Regions from separate parts of the Thermotoga sp. Mc24 genome, predicted to be linked through region 1. Evidence: predicted binding sites of a transcription regulator. Region 1 holds the regulator's gene; each other region holds the start of a gene.

Region 1 (4,284 bases):
CGCTGCCGAGGGCAAGAGGTATCGAGGTGATGGAAAAGAACTCTTCCTCCAATATTACTTCACCATTTCTTTGTGTTCGCAAAGATATTGCCTCTTCTGACAGAGAAACGGCCTTCTTCAGAACTTCGTCTGGAAAATTCTCCTCTTTGAACTTTTCATTCTGAAATTTTATTTCTCCATTCGAATAAACAAAGATACCTTCTGGAAGACCGTTAAGAATAACGTTCACGTAGTTGTACGTTTCTTCTAACTCTCTGTACAGCTTTATGTTTTCCAGAACGATCGCCGAAAGAAACGAAAGAACTTTGAAAATCTCCGTTTCTTCCATCGATGGCTGATGATTCAGTAGTACAATTAAGCTTCCAAACATCCTGTTTTGCTTCACAACAGGAACTATTCCAATATAACTGAGATCATCCTCTATAAAGACGGGATTGGATTGTCTGATGGACCAGTCAATGAACTCTTCGAATCTTTTTATATCGACATCTCTTCCCCAGATTTTTCTCTTGTTTTCATCGACGAGGATCACTTCTTTAATATCAACCACTTTCTTTACAAGGTCCAAAAGACCCTGAAGAATATCATTTTCTGTTTTCGCATTGGAAAACTCCATTATCATTATCGAAAGGAGTAAAAACAGACGATCGCTCTGTTTTTTTATCTTTTCTTGTGTTTCCTCCAAGGAAAAATCACCTCACAATTTCCGTCGCCGCTTTTCTCAGACGATTCATCACAGCAAACAGAATTCCCCGTTCTTCAAATCCCTCAACAATTATATACTCTTTACCCCTTTTTTCTGCTTCTCGCAGAACAGAAAAGATGTTTTGGGCGATACTGTAGGGATTTTTCAAAGATCCCACAACGATTATATCGTCATACAGCTCCTTTCTCTCATCAACACAGATGACCACATGGTTTGGATACTTTTTCAATACTTCTTCCATCTTCGTCAAATCTTCTACGAGTATCAAAGGCTTTGAAGGAGCGTAGTGTCGGTATTTCATTCCCGGTGCAAGCGGTCTGCCTTTAAAATTCCCTTTTCGTACAAAATCAGGTACTACGAGTTCCGGAAAGAGCTCCTTCAATCGCTCAACCTCCACTGGCCCTGGCCTCAGAAGAACGGGCTTTTCTTTTGTGAGGTCCACAATGGTGGACTCCAGGCCAAAGGGGGTATTCCCCGCGTCGATTATCAGCTTAACTTTACCCATGAAGTCTTCTATGACGTGTTGCACGTTGGTAGCGCTGGGTCTCCCCGATAGATTTGCGCTTGGAGCGGCTACAGGATGGCCAAAGAGTTTTATCAACTTCAGGGCCACCGGATGTGCCGGCATCCTCACAGCCACTGTCGAAAGACCAGCGGTCACCACGGGAGGTATCTTTTCAGATTTTTTTCGAAGAATAACTGTCAGCGGTCCCGGCCAGAACTTTTTCAAAAAGTCCAGATGAGCTTCATAACCCTCTGCGATTTCTTCCAGCTGCTCGAAAGAATGTATATGAACAATGAGGGGATTGTCAGTGGGTCTTCCCTTCAACTCGAAGATCTTCCTGCAGGCTTCTTCGTTGTACGCGTCCGCTCCTATTCCGTAAACGGTTTCAGTGGGGAAAATGATAACTTCTCTGTTCCGGAGAAGCTCGACTGCTTCTTTCAAAACTTCTTCGTTGGGGAAGAGGGGGTCCACCTTTAACACTTTAGTCACAGGTTTCTCCCTCCTGATATGATACAAAATAAAGGGGCTCTCTGGAGCCCCCTGTGGTGCCGAGGGCGGGACTTGAACCCGCACGGGGTCATCCCCCAGCTGATTTTGAGTCAGCCGCGTCTGCCATTCCGCCACCTCGGCCCTCTATAATATATAGTACCAGTTCCCTCTTTTTGAAGTCAAGCTCAAGGAATTCTCTTTCTTCTTGAATTCTTTTAAAATGTGTGCTAAACTTATTATTAGCACTCAAAAGAAGGGAGTGCTAAATCATGAGAAGGTTCAACAGAAAAAACAGCGAATCTTCGAAAAAATTGAATGATCGCCAGAGAAAGGTGCTTTACTGCATCGTGAGAGAGTACATAGAAAACAAAAAACCCGTGAGCTCGCAGAGAGTTCTGGAAGTGAGCAACATAGAGTTCAGCAGTGCCACTATAAGAAATGATATGAAAAAACTGGAGTACCTTGGATACATATACCAGCCCCACACATCGGCTGGAAGGATTCCAACCGACAAGGGGCTGAGATTTTACTACGAAGAGATGCTGAAGATCTCAAAAGAGACATCAGAAGCGGATCTCGCCGTGGAGACTTTCAAATCGATACCTCTCGCCGATCCAGAAAAAGTTCTCTTCCTCGCAGGAAGTCTCTTAGCCCGATTGACGGAGGGTTACGTCCTCATAGAAAGACCAAACACCAGAGATTTGAAAATACTCAGGGTGATACTTATCCCTGTTTCGGAGGACTACCTCATCTTTTCTATACTGACGGAGTTCGGTGTCTCCAGAGTTACCCCCATCAAAACTCAGGAACGACTGAACTGGGAAGAAATCGAAAGACAGATCAACTTCCTCCTCAGGGGCAGAACAATAGGAGAAGTGTTGATGGGTAGGATAGAAAGTCTGAAAGGAAGTGGATTTCTCAGGTTGATAGAATCCTTTATAGGCGAGACCATAGAAAGATATCTGGATGCGGGGCTTGAAAATCTTCTAAGGGATGAGACACTTACTCTGGAGGACATCAGAAACCTTCTCGAAGAAATCAAAGATCAGAAATTTCTTGAGAGCTTAGCTGAAGAAGGCATAACTGTCAGGATAGGAAGGGAAATCGGCAGAAAAAAGCTGGAAAAATTCGCTGTTTTTTCAGGAAAATACTTCAAAGGAGAATCTCCTATCGGCAGTGTGTACCTCTTCACGTCGAAGGTTACGAAATACGATAGAAATCACAGGATATTTGAATACATACTGAACCGTCTTTCGGAGTATTTCACTTCGACCTCCAGGAGGTGAAAAAGATGAGTGAAAAGGACAAAAAGGAACTCACACAGGAATGTGAAGAACTGAAAGAAAAATATAAAGAACTTGAAGAGTACGCAAAAAGACTGAAGGCCGAATACGAAAACTATCGTGAGGAAGTCGCCCGTGAAAAAAGAGAACTGATAAAGAACGCAAACGAATACCTCATATTGAAACTCATTCCCGTTCTTGATGATTTCGAAAGAGCACTGAATCAGGGAGAAAAGGGGAACGCTTTCTACGAAGGCGTGAAAATGATATACAAAAAACTCCTGAACGTCTTGGAAAAAGAAGGGCTCACAAAGATCCACGTAGGAGAGAAATTCGATCCTTTTGAACACGAAGCAGTTGAAAGAGTAGAAACGGAAGACGTGGAAGAATACACCGTCCTCGAGGTAGTAGAGAACGGTTACAAATACCACGGGAAAGTCCTGAAACCCGCAAAAGTGAAGGTTGCAGTAAAACCACGAAAAAAGGAAGAAAGGATGGCTGAAGAACCTTCTAACAAGAAGGAGTGATGCATTATGAAACGTGAAAAAAAGGACTACTACGAAATTCTCGGTGTTCCCAGAGATGCCACACAGGAAGAAATAAAAAGGGCTTACAAAAGACTGGTGAAAGAGTGGCACCCGGATCGACATCCAGAAAACAGAAAAGAGGCTGAACAGCGTTTTAAGGAAATTCAGGAGGCCTACGAGGTTCTCAGCGATCCACAGAAGAGGGCCATGTATGATCGTTTCGGGTACGTGGGAGAACAGCCTGTGTATCAGGAAACAGAATCCGGTGGCTTCTTCGACGATATATTTAGAGAGTTTGAAAACATCTTCAACAGGGACATATTCGACGTTTTCTTTGGCGAAAGACCTCACCAGGAAGAAAGAAGAGAATACACTCGAAGAGGCGAAGATATAAGGTACGAAATAGAAGTAACTCTCTCCGATTTGATCAACGGAGCGGAGATGCCCGTGGAATACGAAAGGTACGAAACCTGTCCAAGGTGTGGCGGAACCGGCGTGGAACCCGATACTGGGTACGTAAACTGTCTAAGTTGCGGTGGAACGGGAAGGATCAGAGAAGAACGAAGATCGTTCTTTGGATACTTCGTTAGTGAGAGAACCTGTGAGAGATGCGGTGGCACAGGGAAGATTCCACGGGAGTACTGCCACGAGTGTGGTGGAAGTGGTAGAGTTCTCAGAAAGGTCAGGAGAACGGTGAAAATACCGCCAAATGTGGAAGATGGAACTCAGCTTAGAATCACTGGCGGTGGAAATGCGGGATACTACGGTGGACCT
Region 2 (4,284 bases), on a different contig from region 1:
TTTTCTACGCTGTATGCGAGATCGTCTGCTCTGTTCTTGAGTTCGATTTCTTCTTTGAGACGTTTGTCCTGTTCTTCGTATCTTTTCGCATCTTCTATCATTCTCTTTATTTCGTCTTCGGAGAGCTTGTGTCTTCCTGTGACTACCATGGACTGTTCTTTTCCAGAACCGAGATCTTTTGCGGAAACGTGGACTATTCCGTCGCTGTCTATGTCGAACGTGACCTCTATCTGAGGAACACCCCTCGGTGCCGGTGGAATTCCAACGAGTTTGAAGCTTCCAAGGAAGATGTTTTCCCTCGCAATCGGCCTTTCACCCTGATAGACTCTGATTTCTACTTCGGTCTGACCGTCTTCAACCGTTGTGAAGATCTTGCTCTTCCTCACGGGTATCTTGGTATTTCTTGGGATTATCGGTTCGAAGAGTCCGCCTTTGACTTCTATTCCGAGTGTTAGTGGTGTTACATCGACGAGAACGATATCTCTTCCCTTTGCTCCTTCGGTGCCCGCAAGTATCGCCGCCTGGATCGCCGCTCCGATAGCAACTGCTTCGTCCGGGTTGACGCTCTTGTTGGGTTCTTTTCCGAAGAACTCCTTTATGAACCTCTGCACCATTGGAACTCTGGTCATACCGCCGACGAGTATGATTTCGTCGATATCCTGTGGTGAGAGCTTTGCATCGTTCAGTGCCTGTTCGATTGGGCCTCTTGTCATTTCAACGAGATCTCTTGTGAGCGATTCGAAGAGACTTCTGGTGATTCTCATTTCAAGGTGCAGAGGCTGTCCGCTCGGAGAAACAGCGATGAACGGCAAACTCACATCGGTTTCCATCTTCGTTGAAAGCTCTATCTTGGCCTTTTCGGCAGCGTCTCTCAATCTCTGAAGCGCCTGTCTGTCTTCTCTGAGATCTATTCCGTGCTGTTTTTTGAATTCCTCTGCCATCCAGTCGATGAGTCTCTGATCGAAGTCGTCTCCACCGAGGTGGTTGTTACCAGCTGTCGCGATGACCTCGATCACACCTTCTCCTATCTCGAGTATGGAGACATCGAACGTTCCACCACCGAGGTCGTAAACCAGCACTTTCTCTTCTTTTCCAGCTTTATCGAGTCCGTAAGCGAGGGCCGCTGCGGTTGGTTCGTTGATGATCCTCAAGACCTCAAGACCTGCTATGATTCCAGCCTCTTTCGTTGCCTGTCTTTGGGCATCGTTGAAGTAAGCGGGACAGGTGATGACGGCTTTCTTTATTTCACCACCGAGGTACGCTTCCGCGTCGTTCTTCAGCTTCTTGAGAATGAACGCGCTGATCTCCTGAGGAGTGTATTCTTTATCGTCTATTCTCACTTTGTAATCAGTTCCCATTTTTCTCTTTATGGATTTTATCGTTCGTTCAGGATTGAGTATCATCTGTCTCTTGGCGGGTTCTCCTACGAGTATCTCTCCACTCTTTGTGAACGCAACCACGGATGGTGTGACCCTGCTTCCTTCAGCGTTCGGTATCACTTCAACTGTACCGTCCGGTTTCATCCAAGCTATAACAGAATTTGTCGTTCCAAGGTCTATTCCCACAACGAATTCTTTCTTTTCTGCCATTGTGCCACCTCCTCAGAACCTTTTCTCATCCATGAGAAATTATAGTGAGGCACAGAATGGGATGTCAAGGGGTCGTATGAGAATTTGTACAAACATATATTCGTCTCATAATGATGGAAATCGAATATATAATTTTTTAGAAACAATATCGTATAGCAAATGAAACTTTTGAATGATAATAACAATTCAGATCGAAAGTGAGCTATAATTTGTTCTGTCGGGGAGGGATCGAAGTGAAGATCGCGGAAATCTCTTCGAGAAGACCCATAGCCATCTTTATGCTGTTGACAGCTGTTGTCTTCCTTGGTTTCATTTCGTTTCAGCATCTCAAGCTGGATCTTCTTCCTCAGATAGAGTACCCTTACGCTGTTGTTATAACCACGTACATGGGAGCGGGCACGGAAGAAGTCGAAGAACTCGTAACCAAACCTCTTGAAGGGTACATTTCCTCAACTCCGGGTGTTAGAAGGTTCACCTCCATGTCGATGGATTCCGTTTCTTTCATCCTCGTCGAGTTCGACTGGAATGTGAAAACCTCCGAAGCCGTTGGAAGACTCTCAAGGTACGTAGATCTTGCCACTCGCGACCTGCCAGAGGGTGCGAATCCTGTGGTCGTAGAGTTCGATCCTTCCTTACTTCCCGTGTATGCTTTCTCAACGGAAGATGACTACGAAGATGTCGTGTCGAAAATCAAAAGACTGCCGGAAGTCGCCAGTGTAGAATTGATGGGAAAACCAGAAAAAATCGTCGAGGTTATACTTGATCAGGAGAAAATAAAACGGTTCGATGTTGATCCTTCGTTGATAGAGACCATCCTTTCAGGGAATCTCGTTTACCCGTTCGGCTATGTGAGCGATTCTGAAGGAAACATTTACCCCGTTTCCGTCGATGGCCGGTTTGAGAACATAGAAGATCTCAAAAACACAATCGTTGGTTTCAGGGGAGTGAAATACCAGTCCCTTCTGCAGGGTAAGGTACCGAACATACTCGTTCCCGTGAGATTGAGAAACATAGCCGAGGTTAATATAACGAACGAAAGCGTTCAGGGAGAAGTCAGGGTCAACGGAAAGAAGGCTTCTCTCATCGCTATCTACAAAAGAAGCGGTGCGAACACCGTCAAAACTGTCCGTGAAATAAAGAGGATACTGAGAGATTCCAAAATAAATTACATAGAGGCCATGAACCAGGCTTATTACACTGAAAGAGCGATCGACAATCTTCTCAAGAATCTTCTCTACGGCTTCATCGCGGCTTTCGTGGTGGTTTTGATCTTTTTGAAGGATTTCACGTCAACCATCGTCACTTCGTTTTCCATTCCGCTGTCCCTCACGATCACCTTTGTTCTTCTTTACGCCTTCGGCTTGAACCTCGACACGCTCACGCTGGGCGGTCTCATCATGGCACTGGGAATGCTGGTGGACAATTCCATAGTCGTGTTTGAGAACATATACCGCCATCGCTCCCTCGGTGATCCAATACCGGACGCTGCGAGAAAAGGTGCGGGAGAGGTGTGGCTGGCGATTCTTGCTTCCACACTCACAACCGTTTCTGTTTTTCTTCCCATAGTGTTCTTCACAGGTTTTGTAGTGAGACTGTTCAAGTATTTCGCCATTGCGTTCGTCTTCGCACTTTCTTCTTCGCTGTTCGTATCTACAGTCGTCGTTCCAGCGGGTACAAGGTGGATAAAGCCAAGAAGGGGAAAACTCACCGAAGCACTGCAAAAGCATTATCGGAAGGCATTGGAATGGTGTTTGAAGAGAAAGAAACTGGTCCTGGTGATTTCTTTTGCTCTGGTTGCAATCTCCGTGATTTACCTTCTTTCGAAACCTCTGGGTTTTCTCCCGTCTTTCCAGACGAATCTCATGGTGATAGATGTGAAACTTCCCTCTCAGTCGTCTTATGAAAAAACCACCGAAGCTGTAGAGCAAATAGAAGATTACCTGAACAAACACAGAAACGAGTACAAAATCTCTTCTTTCTACTCGGAAGTTGGAATAACGAATATCTACTCTCAAATAATGGGAAGGGGACAGAACGAAGCAAGAATAATGGTGAACCTCGGAGGAAGCAGGAGGGAATTCGCGAAAAACAGAGAGAAACTGAAGAATGCCATCTCCCAGCTGAATATTCCAGAAGCGAAAATAGAAGTTCTTGAGCAATCACAGCAGATATACGAAATTCTGGGCTATCCTGTGACGATCGAAGTGAGAGGAGATGATCTTTCTCTGATACAGGAAAAAGCAAAAGAAATCTTCGAGCGTTTAAGGGAACTGCAGGAAGTCAAAAAGATTCAGATAAGAAATTCCTTTGAAAAGGAAGTCCTTCATGTGAAAATAGACCGGAACAAAGCCCTCATGAACGGTGTGGTGACAGGCCAGGTCTTTTTGGATCTCCAGACCTACCTTCTCGGGAAGAAAATCGGAACACTGAGAACGGAAGAAGGAACACTTCCCATCGTTTTGAAAAAGGCAAAATCTCTATCTCCCGAAGACTTATCGAAGATTTCGCTTACTGGTCTCAAAGGGGATGTCTCTCTTGGTGCAGTTTCAAACATATCGAGGGAAACACTTCCTTCTATAGTGGAACACTCCGATGGAGAACGTGTTGTTTACGTAGATCTGGTGAGTATAGAAGGTTCGATCGGCGAAGTTGCAAAGAAAGTAGAAAATCTTCTAAATGAAATTGATCTTTCTGG
Region 3 (4,284 bases), on a different contig from region 1:
CGATGCCCAGGGTTTCTCCCTCTCTGACCTCAAAAGAAACACCATCGACCGCCTTCACCACACCGTCTTCTGTATAGAAATAGGTTTTCAGATTTTCCACCCTAAGCAGAGGCTCTGTCAATTCGATCCCTCCTTAGAATTTTAGCCTTGGATCGAAAGCGTCTCTGAGCGCATCGCCCAGCAGATTCCATCCCAGAACGAAGAGAACCATAGCGGTACCGGGATAAACGAGGGCGTACCAGTGCTTTCCTATCTCCATCATCCAGTCTCTCGAGTAACTGAGGATGGATCCCCAGTCGGCGTATCCCTGGGGGGCACCGAGTCCCAAGAAACTGAGCACAGCGGCCGTTATCACGAGAGATCCCATGTTCATGGAAGCCCATATCAGGACGGGGAAAATGGTATTCGGAAGAACGTGTTTCAGTATGATGAGAAAATCGGGCACACCTATTGCTTTCGCTGCCAGAACGAATTGTTCTTCCCTCACCTGAAGAATGTTTCCTCTGATGAGCCTTGCCGCTCCCATCCATCCAAACACGATCATCGCTATCATAACCTTGTCGAGACCTGTCCCGAGAACGGTTGTCAGCACAACAGCCGCTATGAGGAAAGGAATAGAGAGAAAGATATCGGTGATCCTCATGAGAACCTCATCTATCCATCCTCCAAAGTAACCTGAGATTGAACCTATGAACACTCCTATCAGGAGTCTTGCGAGTGTGACTATGAGACCTATCTTGAAAGCCGTTCTTGTGCCCCAGACGATTCCGTATAGAATATCACGGCCACCAATGACACCGAATGGATGATAATCAACACAGCGTATAGGTTCTCTGTTGGGATTCTTCGCCAGGGCATCCTCTTTCGTGGTAGGGGGTTGTGGGCTCTGATTCCAGCTCACCACGGGCATCAAGTAAGGATCGGGTAGCTTGGCTCTGGTGAGCGGGTGAATGGGAGGAGCTATAACAGGCGCGAGAATGGCTATCACCACAAAGAAGAGCACCAGAGAGAACCCTATGATGGCGGATGGATCTCTAAAAAATCTCTTCATTATTCTTTTGAATTCCTGATTCACGTCGTTTCACCTCTCATCCAAGTCTTATTCTGGGGTCTATAAGGGCGTACAGGATATCTATTATGAGATTTCCAACAACAAGAATTGTTGAGAAAAACAACGCAGAAGCCATCACCGAGGCGTAATCGAGTTGCAGGGCTGCCTGCGCGGTGAAGCTTCCCACACCCGTTCTGTTGAAGACCGTTTCCACGATCACGGTACCGGAGAAGAGGCCGATGATCATACCACCGGCGACCGTGGTAACCGGAATCAAAGCGTTTCTTCTGGCGTGTTTGTTTATAACCACATCTTCAGGAAGACCCTTTGCCCTGGCGGTTCTCACGTATTCTTTGTTCAGGACTTCCAGCATGCTCGACCTGGTGATTCTCAGAAGATACGCCCACCAGAGCCACGAAAGCGTTATGATGGGACCTATGAGGTGTTTCAGACCATCCCAGAAGATGTCCAATCTGCCGTTCAAAAGCGCGTCTATTGTAACGAGCTTTGTGTAGCGATGAAACTCCGGAGATTTGATCACTTCTTCAGCCCACATACTCAGATTCCCAGGAGGAAGCCAGTTCAGTATACTGTAAAAGATCATCAGAACGAGCAATCCAAAGACGAAATCAGGAAAAGACCAGCCAACCACGGCGAAGATTCTTATGAAATGATCGAGGAATTTTCCTCTGTGAACCGCAGCCTTCACACCGAGCCATATTCCAACAAATACAACAGGGAAGATGGCGTAAAGCGCAAGTTCAACGGTGTATGGGAGTCTTCTCAAAAGAGCATCTTTCACCGGTTCTTTCCCAACAAGGGACCACCCGAGATCACCTCTCAGAGTGTTTGAGAGCCATTTGACGTATCTCACAACGAAAAAGTCGTTCAAGCCGTACTTCTCCTTCAGAGCGTCCATTTGCTCGGGCGTTAATTTGTCCAGCATGTTCGGGTTAACGTACGCTGCGAGCAATTTGTCCGGCCCGAGGGACTGGATCATCGAGAAGACGATGAAAGTTACTCCTAAGAGAATCAGGGGCAAGAGCAGAAGTCTTCGTATGATGTATGCGGTCACCTGGTACACCTCCTGGTCGTAAATTGGGTATGTATCTTCATATGATTATACAACATACCCTGAACCTTCCGACATTTGGAAGAGTCTGAACAGTGGTATAATAAAGGTGGTATAATAAAGATGGATTGATAAACCAGGGGGCGAACGGGTTCGACGGGGATGGAGTCCCCTGGGAAGCGAGCCGAGGTCTCCACCTCCTCGTAAAAAAGGTGGAACAAAGAATAAGTGCCAACGAACCTGTTGCTGTTGCCGCCTAATAGATAGGCGGCCGTCCTCTCCGAAGTTGGCTGGGCTTCGGAAGAGGGCGTGAGATATCCAGCCTACCGATTCAGGCTTCGCCTTCCGGCCTGAATCGGGAAATTTCAGGAAGGCTGTGGGAGAGGACACCCTGCCCGTGGGGGGTCCCCCCTGAAATCGAAAACACGGGCTGCGCTCGGAGAAGCCCAGGGGCCTCCATCTTCGGACGGGGGTTCGAATCCCCCCGCCTCCACCAGAAAAAGGGCGCTTCAAGCGCCTTTTTACTTTTCTTCAACCTCTTTGACTCATTGTTTACCCATTATTAACGATAATGTTGAGTTTGTGTTCGTTTTTCTTAATCAATATCCCTTGAAGAGGCTCGTAAAAAGTAGTATATTTATATTAGCAGTCGAACGATGAGAGTGCTAAAAATCTACGAAGGAGGGATGGATGATGAAAGTGATACCTCTCGGTGAAAGGCTTCTCATCAAGCCCATCAAAGAGGAAAAGAAGACTGAGGGAGGAATCGTTCTTCCAGATTCCGCAAAAGAGAAACCGATGAAGGCAGAGGTCGTAGCCGTGGGAAAGATCGATGACGACGAAAAATTCGACATCAAAGTTGGAGACAAGGTTATTTACTCCAAATACGCGGGTACAGAAATAAAGATCGATGATGAGGATTACATCATCATTGATGTGAACGACATACTCGCGAAAATCGAAGAGTGAGGGAGGTGTGAAATATGCCGAAGATTTTGAAGTTCAACGAAGAAGCGAGAAGGGCACTCGAAAGAGGTGTGGACAAGGTTGCTAACGCGGTAAAGGTGACTCTTGGGCCAAAGGGAAGGAACGTTGTTATTGAAAAATCGTGGGGTTCTCCAACAATAACCAACGACGGTGTTTCTATAGCCAAGGAGATTGAGCTCGAGGATAAATTCGAAAACCTCGGGGCTCAGCTCGTGAAAGAGGTTGCTTCCAAAACAAACGACGTTGCCGGTGATGGTACAACAACGGCTACAGTTCTCGCACAGGCCATGATCAAAGAAGGCCTCAAGAACGTTGCAGCAGGTGCCAATCCAATACTCCTCAAGAGGGGTATAGACAAAGCTGTTGAGAAAGCCGTCGAAGAGATCAAGAAGGTCTCCAAGAAACTTTCCGGTAGGGAGGACATTGCCCACGTTGCCGCTATATCTGCGAACAGTGCCGAAATTGGAGAACTCATCGCAGAAGCTATGGACAAGGTAGGAGAAGACGGAGTCATCACCGTGGAGGATTCCAAGACGCTTGAAACGTATGTTGAATTCACCGAAGGTATGCAGTTTGACAGGGGTTACATTTCACCGTACTTCGTCACAGATGCTGAGAAGATGGAGGTTGTTCTGAAAGAGCCCTTCATACTCATCACTGACAGGAAGCTCAGCGCTGTGAAACCTCTCATTTCAATTCTTGAAAAAGTCGCTCAGACCGGAAGACCACTCCTCGTCATAGCGGAAGACGTTGAAGGAGAAGTTCTGACAACGCTCGTTCTCAACAAGCTCAAGGGTACTCTCCAGTCCTGTGCTGTGAAGGCGCCTGGATTCGGTGAAAGAAGGAAAGCCATGCTTCAGGACATAGCGATACTCACCGGAGGTCAGGTGGCAAGTGAAGAGCTCGGAATCAATCTCGAGGATCTCACCCTCGAAGATCTCGGAAGAGCCGATCTTGTGAGAGTCAAGAAGGATGAGACCATCATAATTGGAGGAAAAGGTGATCCGGAGGCCATCAAGAAGAGAATTGCTCAGATCAAAGCCCAGATAGAAGAAACCACGTCCGAATACGAAAAAGAAACTCTCCAGGAAAGGATGGCAAAGCTCGCAGGAGGAGTAGCCGTCATAAAGGTCGGAGCAGCCACCGAAACAGAGCTCAAGGAAAAGAAACACAG

What was found. The regulator HrcA, encoded in region 1, represses chaperone genes, less so after heat shock. The targets are predictions, from matches to a motif close to ATTAGCACTCNNANNNTNNGAGTGCTAAT.
Region 2: the regulator HrcA is predicted to act here: its motif matches at 1,741-1,769, upstream of dnaK (molecular chaperone DnaK).
Region 3: the regulator HrcA is predicted to act here: its motif matches at 2,765-2,793, upstream of groES (co-chaperone GroES).

What each region holds. Positions count from the first base shown of each region.
Region 1 is NZ_JSFH01000011.1:57,735-62,018, forward strand. It holds gene MC24_RS07160 (sensor histidine kinase) at 1-685, opposite strand, end outside; gene MC24_RS07165 (L-threonylcarbamoyladenylate synthase) at 693-1,700, opposite strand; tRNA gene MC24_RS07170 (tRNA-Leu) at 1,755-1,841, opposite strand; gene hrcA (heat-inducible transcriptional repressor HrcA) at 1,970-2,986, shown strand; gene MC24_RS07180 (nucleotide exchange factor GrpE) at 2,992-3,510, shown strand; gene dnaJ (molecular chaperone DnaJ) at 3,517-4,284, shown strand, end outside.
Region 2 is NZ_JSFH01000002.1:48,427-52,710, forward strand. It holds gene dnaK (molecular chaperone DnaK) at 1-1,589, opposite strand, end outside; gene MC24_RS00240 (efflux RND transporter permease subunit) at 1,823-4,284, shown strand, end outside.
Region 3 is NZ_JSFH01000012.1:253,674-257,957, reverse strand. It holds gene MC24_RS08935 (ABC transporter ATP-binding protein) at 1-121, opposite strand, end outside; gene MC24_RS08930 (ABC transporter permease) at 134-1,075, opposite strand; gene MC24_RS08925 (ABC transporter permease) at 1,089-2,126, opposite strand; RNA gene ssrA (transfer-messenger RNA) at 2,263-2,619, shown strand; gene groES (co-chaperone GroES) at 2,817-3,092, shown strand; gene groL (chaperonin GroEL) at 3,107-4,284, shown strand, end outside.